Regions from separate parts of the Pantoea sp. X-Soil-TKNS-1207 genome, predicted to be linked through region 1. Evidence: riboswitches for the same ligand, from Rfam matches in the RefSeq annotation. Region 1 holds a riboswitch; each other region holds the start of a gene.

Region 1 (3,277 bases):
GACCTTGCCGCCACGTTCCACAAACACCATCTGGGGTGAATAGCAACCGGCCTGGTCGTAACGCATCACGTCAAATGCCACCCGGCGGGCCAGCGCCGCGCCCTTGCGGCTATCCAGCGCCATCCGTGACACCATGCCGAAGCTGATTTTGTGGCCGTGGGGCAGAAAACGTGTGGTCACCGGCAGACGCTGTTGAATGGCGGCCAGCGTACGATTCCCGCCATAGGCGAGCACCACATCGGCCTGGCTGAACCAGTTGTTCTCTGCCTCGGCATCGCCGCCCTTCCACCACACCACGGCGAGGCATTCACCGAGTTGCGGATCGATCTCTGCCAGCAGCTGAGCGAACCAGCCCGCCATCAGCGGCTCGCTCCCCGGCAGTTTGCCCAGGGTCCCGGCTTTGACTAGCAGGCCGCAAATCAGGCTCCAGAGCGGCAGACCCGGCACATTGCCGGCCCAGATATGCAGCAGCAGCTCCGGGCCGAAAGCCCTGGCGAAACCACCGCTGGGCCGTGGCTGGAAATCATCAAGGATCTGCGGATCGGCGAAATCTTCTGACAAAAAGCGCTTCAGCTGGGGCTGGCGGAAGGTTTTGAGGTAGCCGGTCAGGCCGAGCCGGACCATCTCGGCATCGTAGCCGGTGACGATCGGCAACAGCCGCTCAGCCCGGATACGCAGCGGATGGCGGCGATCGAGCAGTCGCGCCACCGCCTCGTCAATGATGGCGATGATACGCGCTACGCTCAGCGTGCGCAGATAAGCGCGGGCATTGGTACGGATACGCGCGGCCAGCCCGGCGATCTGATCAGCATTTAATTCCGGTACAGCGACGACGAGGCTCTCCCCCCGGTGGCTAAAGTTCAGTTCGCGCCACTGCACCTCGCTGGCGGCGAGGCCCGGCAGATAGCCGGCGACCTCTTTCACCGTTTCGCCTGCGCAGCGCTGAGAAATTCATCCATCGCCAGCGAGCAGCCTTTCGCATCGGCACCGGCAACCCGACCCAGCAGCTGGAAGCCGCCGGGAACTGCGACGCCGGCATCTTCCGTCAGCATCGCGGCAACCGGGTTGAAATGGGCCAGATCGTGATGGACCAGCACTCCGAGGGTGCCATCGGGCACGTCATCGCCGGTAAGCGGATTGACCACCCTGGTGCGGATCCAGTGAGGCCCGGATTTAACCGGCGGGTAAACGGCGTTGCCCGAGTCATAAAACTGCGTGCTGAGTTCGGTCATCCCGTACATGTTGATGCAGTCCGTAGGCGGGACGCCAAACGCCTCTGTCAGCGCGGGGTAAAATTCCTTTGCCCCGATCTCGCGCGACTGGCCTTTAAATCCCCCGGTATCCAGCAGGCGGCTGCCCTGCGGCAGGGTGAAACGACGTCCCTGACGCTGCATTTCATCAAGCAAATGGACAAAGCTGTAGCTCGCGCCCAGCAGCGCATAGGGTTCTCCGCTGGCCTCCGCCCGTTCAAGCGCGGCGAACACCCGCGCTATATCGAGGCCGTCAGCGCCAATCATCACCTCGCTGCCGGGCAGGCCAAATTCCTGCATCGCCAGCGCGAGATAATGTGCCAGCGATGAGTTCGGCATGGCCGCCTTATCAGGGAACAGGATGCCCATGCGGATCCGCTCTCGCCCCGCCATAAAGCGCTGACGGAAATTCAGGATCATCGACCGATCGTAGACGGCCAGCGTGGGATGGTAGCTGCATCCCCTGCGGGTTCCGGTTGTGCCGCTGGTCATAAACACATGCGGGATCTCTTCCACCGGGCGGCAGCTCAGGGTCAGATCTTTAAAGGCAGAGAGGGGAACGGCGGGAATTTTTCGCCAGGTTTTTACCGTCAGCGGCGTGCGTCCGCGCTGGATCGCAAAACGGCGATAGAAGGGATTGTGTTCGAATTGATACGCGAAGATAGCCAGTGCCAGCCGGTTGAAATCGTCGTCTGTGGTCTCTGCGCGCTGAAGGAATTCCAGCAATGCTGCGATAATTGCCGCTTCGGTCATGTCCGTGTCCATCTTTGCGATTGCAAATACTCTCAGGCAACGCCTTAAGAGCGCGATCTGTCCGCTGAAAAGCACAAAGATGGAAAAAAGGGCGTGTGGTCACCCCATGTCCCGCATCCCTACGCCGGTATTAGCCGGATCAGGTTCGGAGGGTCACTACGTTGCCCGGACACCATTCAGGCAGGTAGAATCTCAGCCCCCTAGCAGGGCACCCCTTGGAACAAGCCGCAGTCTAGGACGTTGCCAGACAGGGTGTCAAGCACCCTTCTTTCCCCAAATTGTTAGCGCCTTCACCCACTTCGGCCCTGCCGCAGTGGTAGAATTTTCGCGATGGAATAATGACAGCGGGACATCAGGATGATGAAAAAAAGCACGCCTACACCGCATGATACGGTGTTTAAGACCTTCCTCTCACACCCGCATACCGCGCGGGATTTTATGATGCTGCACCTGCCACCGGCGCTGCTGGATATCTGCGATCTGTCAACGCTGAAGCTGGAATCGGGCAGCTTTGTCGAAGATGATCTGCGCCCCTATTACAGCGATGTGCTTTACTCGCTCAGAACCGGACGCGGCGACGGCTATATTCATGTGCTGATCGAGCATCAAAGTTCACCGGACAAACATATGGCGTTTCGACTGATGCGCTATGCGATTGCCGCGATGCAGCAGCATCTGGATGCCGGACATAAAAAGCTGCCGTTAGTGATACCGGTGTTGTTTTATCAGGGAAAACGCAGCCCTTACCCCTACCCGGTTAACTGGCTGGAGCTGTTTAGCGAACCAGAATTGGCCGCAGGGCTATACAGTGATGATTTTCCGCTGGTTGACATCACGGTGATACCCGACGATGAAATCATGCAGCATCGCAGTATGGCCGCCCTGACCCTGTTGCAGAAGCATATCCGCCATCGCAACCTGGCAGAACTGGTTGAACAGCTGGCGTTGCTGATGCTGAACGAATTTATGACCGGACAGCAAATGCGCGGGCTGGTAAACTACATGCTACAGGTAGGCGAAACGCCCGATGCAGAAACCTTTATTCGCGAACTGGCGCGACGCGTACCCCAGCATGAGGACGAACTTATGACTATCGCACAGCAACTTGAGCAGAAAGGTATCGAGAAAGGCCTTCAGCAAGGTAAACAGCTTGGTGCGCTTGAGACCAGACTCGAGATCGCCCGGACTCTGCTCGACAACGGTCAGGACTGGATGTCAGTGATGAGAATGACAGGCCTGTCTGAGAGCGACATGGAAAAAATCAGGCACTGAAC
Region 2 (3,277 bases), on a different replicon from region 1:
CGTCATGTTAACTCCTGATTAATGGCTGGATTGGAGCCGACACCTGTCGACTCACCCCCAACAGCCTGGACCGAAACCCGCCAGGCTGGCAAATTGCTGACTCCATTTTTCAGACGGATTCGCAGGAAAAAATTGGCAATCCGCGGCGTCCTACCACCAGCGATGAAAATGGTGCACCGGGCCGATGCCTTTCCCTACCTCAAGAGAATCGGCGTGCAGCAACGCCTGTTGCAGCCAGGCTTTGGCCTCCGCCACCGTTGCTGCCCAGTCCTCGTGGCGCGGACGCAGCGCGGCCAGCGCCGCCGAGAGCGTACAACCGGTGCCGTGGGTATGACGGGTGTTTACGCGCGCCGCGGTAAAACGCTGACGTCCGCTGCGGGTGATCAGCCAGTCCGGGCTTTCCGCATCACTCAGATGTCCTCCCTTCATTAGTACCGCTTCACAGCCGAGGTCCAGCAGCGCATCGCCCTGCATCAACATGGTTTTCTCATCCTGCGCCATGCTGCGGCCTAACAACGCGGCAGCCTCCGGCAGATTCGGCGTGATCAGTGAAACCTGGGGCAACAGCAACTCACGAATGCTGGCGACCGCATCCGGCGACAGCAGCGGATCGCCGCTTTTGGCGAGCATCACCGTGTCCAGCACCACGAACGGCAGGCTGGCACGCTTCAGCTTATCGGCCACCACCTCCACCACGGCGGTTTCCGCCAGCATCCCGATTTTGGCACTGTCGATGCGCACATCGTCCAGCACCGAATCCAGTTGCGCGCCAACAAAATCCGGTTCGATGCGATAGACCGACTGCACGCCGCAGGTATTCTGCGCCACCAGCGCGGTGATCACGCTGGTGCCGTAGGCGCTGAGCGCTGAAAACGTTTTGAGGTCGGCCTGAATACCCGCGCCGCCGCTGGGGTCGGTACCGGCAATGGTGAGTGCGTTGATACGTTTCATAGCGCCTCCTCCAGTGTCCAAAGCCCATCAAGGAAAGCGGCGACAAAGCTGCCCGGCCCCTGCGCCTGCTGCGCGGCGCGTTCACCCGCCAGCGACATCACGCGGCAGGCAGCGGCCACATGTTGCAGGCGGTCGCCCGGCAGGCTGGTAAACGCCGCTACCACCGCAGACAGCGCACAGCCGGTACCCACAACCCGTGTCATCAGCGGGCTGCCTCCGGGGATCGCGAAGGTGCGCGAGCCGTCGGTGACGTAATCCACCTCGCCGGTCACCGCCACGATGCTGTGATAGTCACGCGCCAGCTGCTGCGCCGCGCTGAGCGCCGCATCCGCCTGATGCAGGCTGTCGACGCCGCGCCCGCCCGCGGCCTGGTTCGCCAGCGCAAGAATTTCCGAGGCGTTGCCGCGAATGGCTGCGGGTTGCTGACTCAGCAGATGCTGACAGAATTCGGTGCGCAGCGTGAGTGCGCCCACCGCCACCGGATCGAGCGTCCAGGGCGTAGCGGCGTTATTGGCGGCCAGCACGGCAGCCTGCATCGCGTCCCGGCGATCGCGGGTCAGCGTCCCTACGTTGATCAAAAGAGCATCGGCAAAGCCACTGAACTGCGCGGCTTCGTCAGCGTCGATGACCATCGCCGGTGAGGCGCGCAGCGCCAGCAGCACATTGGCGGTAAAGGTTTGCACGACGTCATTGGTCATGCAGTGGACCAGCGGTGCGTCCTGACGGAGTCGTTGCAGAGAGTGCGCGAGCTGCGCGGGGGGAAGAAGGTCAGGCTGTTTCATAAGGCTCCCAACCGGCGATCAAGAAGGCGAATGCGGTCAGGCATCTGACTTCCCTACGCTGGCATTATCCAGTTCAGGTCAACGGGTGTATCTCAGCCTTTTCCTTGCGGAAAGCGGCACCCCGAGTCGTGAGTAACGTTCATTACATCCCGCCAGCATACGGGAAGTCGCGCCAGCCAGGCAATAAAAAAACCCCGTAAAACGGGGTTAGTTAGGTGTGTCTTACCTGAAAGTCATTTGCGCAGATATTGCTTAACTTTTTCCGTGCCATTCCCTACGTTTGCCACTGCGGTGCGAAGTTCTGATGCGGTTACTTCCAGGGTCTTAGTCCAGTATTCGACCTCCCAGGTTTCACTAAGACTAATAAAGCGCGTGTCTTCCGGTTGTCTTCTCTTTAAATCATCAGCCATTTTGCAGCTCCTGAGGTTAATGTTGAAAACATGACGATCGCCAACTTACCTGCTCGCTTTAGCAAAGGAAGTTAGCGGTTTGTTCCTGCATTACGTCCCCCCCTTCAGACCTGGAGCCAGCATCGCGCTGGCTCCAGGCAAAAATCCTAGACAATATACGCACCCAGATCAAGGTGCAGTCATTGAACTTAAGTATAGTAATCGAGCATTTTGACTCTTCTGTGCTGGCCTGATCACCGCCACCTTTGTCTGAATGATACGCGTAAACCTATGCCTTCCCACAAACTGGTTACAAACTCAACATTCACGTAACTATATGATGAAGAAAGATTAAAATCCTTATTTTGCGTGTCGTGTCATAAATTGTAATAAACGTCATTGATAATTCGCGCCGCGAAAAATAGCATCACGCCACTGGTTACATTAAGTAACAGTTACGGAAAATAATCGTCACTAAGGGAATTATCACGGAGGATTCACCATGCGCAGGATTATTCGCACGCCGCTCTCTGCGGCCATTGCCACCACCCTCTTCGCCACAACCTTCATCCCCGCTACGCCAGCTCTGGCACAAGGTTTCATTGATGACTCCTCGCTTAACGGCGCACTCTATTACTGGCAACGCCAGCGCGATCGCAAAGAGATGGACCCGCAGGAAGGTAAGTACGGCCAGTACGACGCCAACCTGCACCACGCCTCTGCCAATGCCAGCCTCGATTTTTCGTCTGGCTATCTGGCGAATTTCATCGGTCTCGATCTCGCCGCTTATGGAGCCCTGGAGCTGACCAACGGTGGCCCGGCGGCACCGAACGAAATTGGCTTCAGCAATGCACGCACCCGCTGGGATGAGCAGTGGACTGGCGATAAAAATGGCGCCAGCCTGTATAAAGCCGCACTAAAAACCCAATGGCAGGACTACTGGTTGCGCGCAGGTTATCTGCAACCGACCGGCCAGACGCTACTGGCATCGCACTGGGGCTTCCTGCCGGGCACCTATCGTGGCGTGGAAACCGGTGCCGCCTTTGATTTTAACGATGCCGGCGCCCTCTCCTTCTCATGGATGTGGACGGATCAGTACAAAGCGCCCTGGTATCAGCATATGTACAACTTCCGCAAAGCCGATGGCGTGACCGA
Region 3 (3,277 bases), on a different replicon from region 1:
ATCCATACCGGGGTGATATCCACCGGCTGACGTAACAGGGCGCGCAGATAACGATCGTTCTTCAGTTCACTCATAATTGGCTCTCTTTCTTGCAGGGCGCCAGTGTAGCATTTTCACGTCGCGCTGGCGCGACACTGGGCAACGGTATCTTCAATCAAACGCCGCGCCACGGTGCCCGGCGGCGGTAGTAATGGCAGCGCATCGTAGTGATACCAGCCAGCGTCCAGCAGCTCCTTGCCATCATGTTGCAATTCGCCGCCTTCATAATCGGCCATAAACGCCATCATCAGCGAATGGGGAAACGGCCACGGCTGCGACGTCACATAACGCACGTTTTTAACCCGTACGTTGCTCTCCTCCATCACCTCACGCGCCACCGCCTGCTCAAGGGTTTCGCCCACTTCGACAAATCCGGCCAGCACGGTGTAGATGTTGTTGCGATGACGGGCATGGTTAGCCAGCAAAATTTCATCGCCGCGGCGAATCGCCACAATGATGCAGGGCGCGATTTGCGGGTAATAACGTTCACGACAGTGGCCGCACAGGCAGGCGAACTCACGTTTGCTCAGATGCATTTCATGGCCGCAATAGCCGCACCAGCGATGCGAACGGTAGAACTCCGCCAGCTGCACTCCCCTGCCGGCGAGCTGAAACAGGCCGACATCTTCGTCGATCAACTGGCGAACGGACGCCATGTTGTCGGGACGGTTCTCACGCACCAGCCAGACGCTCTCCCCCTGCCACTCGCCAATGACCATGCCGTTGCTGCCTGCCAGACCAAACTGCTGCGCGGTGCCGTGCGGCAATTCCCCCTGCGGCAGCCAAAGTTTTTGCTCATGGCTGACAATCCACCAGCCAGCGTCTACGCTTGAGATCTCACGTTGCATATAAATTGTCATCCTTAGCGTCAATTCGTACGCCGAAATGCTGATGTCAGGTTTGTTAATCAACAACTATACCCAAATGGAGCGACGTATGCTTAACCAGTTAGATAACCTGACCGAGCGTGTCGGTGGCGGTAATGAATTGGTCGATTCCTGGCTAAACGCGCGTCGTCAGTTACTGGTGACTTATTATCAGTTAATTGGCATGAAGCCGAAGAAAGACGCGATGAGCGCACTGGATGAACGGGCGCTGGATGCGTTTTGCCACAACCTGGTGGATTATCTTTCCTCCGGTCATTTCAGCGTTTATGAACATATTATCAGTGAGATGCAGGGCGACAGCCCGATGATTGCTGCCGCACAGCTTTATCCATCGCTGGAAGCCAATACCGAGCGACTGATGCAGCTGTACGATGGTCATTTACAGCAGGCGATCACCGACGATAACTGCACCCTGTTCCAGCAGGCCCTGTCTGAAGTGGGTGAAGTGCTGGAGTCGCGCTTTACGCTGGAAGACAAACTGGTGCATCTGGCATGGGACAATCAGCTGGCACATCCGCCGGTTGCCAATGAGAGCATCGTTGCCCGTCCGGCGTAAAACGGGCAATTGTAAAATACTTGTGATTCACGAAAAGCCCCTCTATGCTGAGCGGGCTTTATTGTTTTGCGGTTACAGCGTAAAACATGATCTTGTCGGAGTGCCCATCTGGGCTGAGACCGTTAATTCGGGATCCGCGGAACCTGATCAGGTTAGAACCTGCGAAGGGAACAAGAGTAAACATCATCAGCACGGTGCCCGCACCGCTTCTGTTACTCATTCCGGACTCCGGACAAGCAACTTCCATCATTTACAGGAAACTTGCTATGTCTGTTGCAAAAACCTCTCGTCGTGAACAGCGCGCCCAGGCGCAGGCGTTTATCGATTCCCTCCAGGGAACCGCGTTTCCCAATTCCCAACGCATCTGGATCACCGGCAATCGCCCTGATATTCGCGTACCGATGCGCGAAATCCAGCTCAGCCCAACCCTGATCGGCGGCAGCAAAGACCATCCGCAGTACGAAGAGAACGAAGCAGTCCCGGTGTATGACACCGCCGGTGCCTATGGCGATCCGGCAGCAACCATCGATGTACATCAGGGTCTGGAAAAACTGCGCGCGCACTGGATCGCCGAACGTGGCGACAGCGAAACCATCGACCAGCTCAGCTCCAGCTATACCCAGCAACGACTGGCGGATGAAGGACTGGATCACCTGCGTTTTGAACATTTGCCCCAGCCGCGCCGCGCCAAAGCCGGGCGTCGCGTTACCCAGCTGCACTACGCGCGTCAGGGCATCATCACGCCGGAGATGGAATTTATCGCGCTGCGTGAAAACATGGGCCGTGAGCGCATCCGCGGCGAAGTGCTGCTGCAACAGCATCCCGGTCACAGCTTTGGCGCGCATCTGCCGGAAAATATCACCGCGGAATTTGTTCGCGAGGAGGTCGCCGCGGGTCGCGCCATCATCCCGTCCAACATCAACCATCCTGAATCTGAGCCGATGATCATTGGCCGTAACTTTCTGGTGAAGGTGAATGCCAATATCGGCAACTCCGCCGTCAGTTCCTCGATTGAAGAGGAGGTGGAAAAGCTGGTGTGGTCGACCCGCTGGGGTGCCGATACCGTGATGGATCTCTCGACCGGACGCTATATCCATGAAACGCGCGAATGGATTTTGCGTAACAGCCCGGTGCCGATTGGCACCGTACCGATTTACCAGGCGCTGGAGAAGGTGAATGGCGTCGCCGAAGACCTCAACTGGGAAATCTTCCGTGATACCTTGCTGGAGCAGGCGGAACAGGGCGTGGATTACTTCACCATTCACGCCGGTGTGCTGCTGCGCTACGTACCGATGACGGCAAAGCGCCTGACCGGCATTGTGTCGCGCGGCGGCTCGATTATGGCGAAGTGGTGCCTGTCGCATCATCAGGAAAGTTTTCTCTACCTGCACTTCCGTGAGATCTGCGAGATCTGCGCCGCCTATGATGTGGCGCTGTCGCTGGGCGATGGTCTGCGTCCGGGTTCCATCCAGGATGCCAACGATGAAGCGCAGTTTGCGGAACTGCATACGCTGGGCGAGCTGACGAAAATCGCCTGGGAATATGACGTGCAGGTGATGATTGAAGGTCCGGGCCATGTGCCGATGCAGATGATTCGCCGCAATATGACTGAACAGCTGGAGCATTGCCACGAAGCCCCTTTTTATACCCTCGGACCGCTCACCACCGATATCGCGCCCGGCTACGACCATTTCACCTCCGGCATTGGTGCCGCGATGATTGGCTGGTTCGGCTGCGCGATGCTGTGTTATGTCACACCGAAGGAGCATCTGGGTCTGCCGAATAAGGAAGATGT

Evidence for each region. Region 1 has a riboswitch for thiamine pyrophosphate ahead of AC6I8V_RS24445 (LuxE/PaaK family acyltransferase). Riboswitches for the same ligand answer to the same signal wherever they lie in the genome.
Region 2: linked by a shared signal. The riboswitch ahead of thiM (hydroxyethylthiazole kinase) and the one ahead of AC6I8V_RS24445 (LuxE/PaaK family acyltransferase) in region 1 are both predicted to bind thiamine pyrophosphate.
Region 3: linked by a shared signal. The riboswitch ahead of thiC (phosphomethylpyrimidine synthase ThiC) and the one ahead of AC6I8V_RS24445 (LuxE/PaaK family acyltransferase) in region 1 are both predicted to bind thiamine pyrophosphate.

Annotation. Positions count from the first base shown of each region.
Region 1 is NZ_AP035960.1:258,100-261,376, reverse strand. It holds gene AC6I8V_RS24450 (acyl-CoA reductase) at 1-924, opposite strand, end outside; gene AC6I8V_RS24445 (LuxE/PaaK family acyltransferase) at 921-2,003, opposite strand; TPP riboswitch at 2,103-2,229, opposite strand; gene AC6I8V_RS24440 (Rpn family recombination-promoting nuclease/putative transposase) at 2,361-3,275, shown strand.
Region 2 is NZ_AP035958.1:2,874,166-2,877,442, forward strand. It holds gene fbaB (class I fructose-bisphosphate aldolase) at 1-6, opposite strand, end outside; gene thiD (bifunctional hydroxymethylpyrimidine kinase/phosphomethylpyrimidine kinase) at 151-951, opposite strand; gene thiM (hydroxyethylthiazole kinase) at 948-1,733, opposite strand; TPP riboswitch at 1,767-1,867, opposite strand; gene AC6I8V_RS13455 (DUF3606 domain-containing protein) at 1,967-2,143, opposite strand; gene chiP (chitoporin ChiP) at 2,625-3,277, shown strand, end outside.
Region 3 is NZ_AP035958.1:274,644-277,920, reverse strand. It holds gene hemE (uroporphyrinogen decarboxylase) at 1-74, opposite strand, end outside; gene nudC (NAD(+) diphosphatase) at 114-887, opposite strand; gene rsd (sigma D regulator) at 976-1,482, shown strand; TPP riboswitch at 1,569-1,669, shown strand; gene thiC (phosphomethylpyrimidine synthase ThiC) at 1,749-3,277, shown strand, end outside.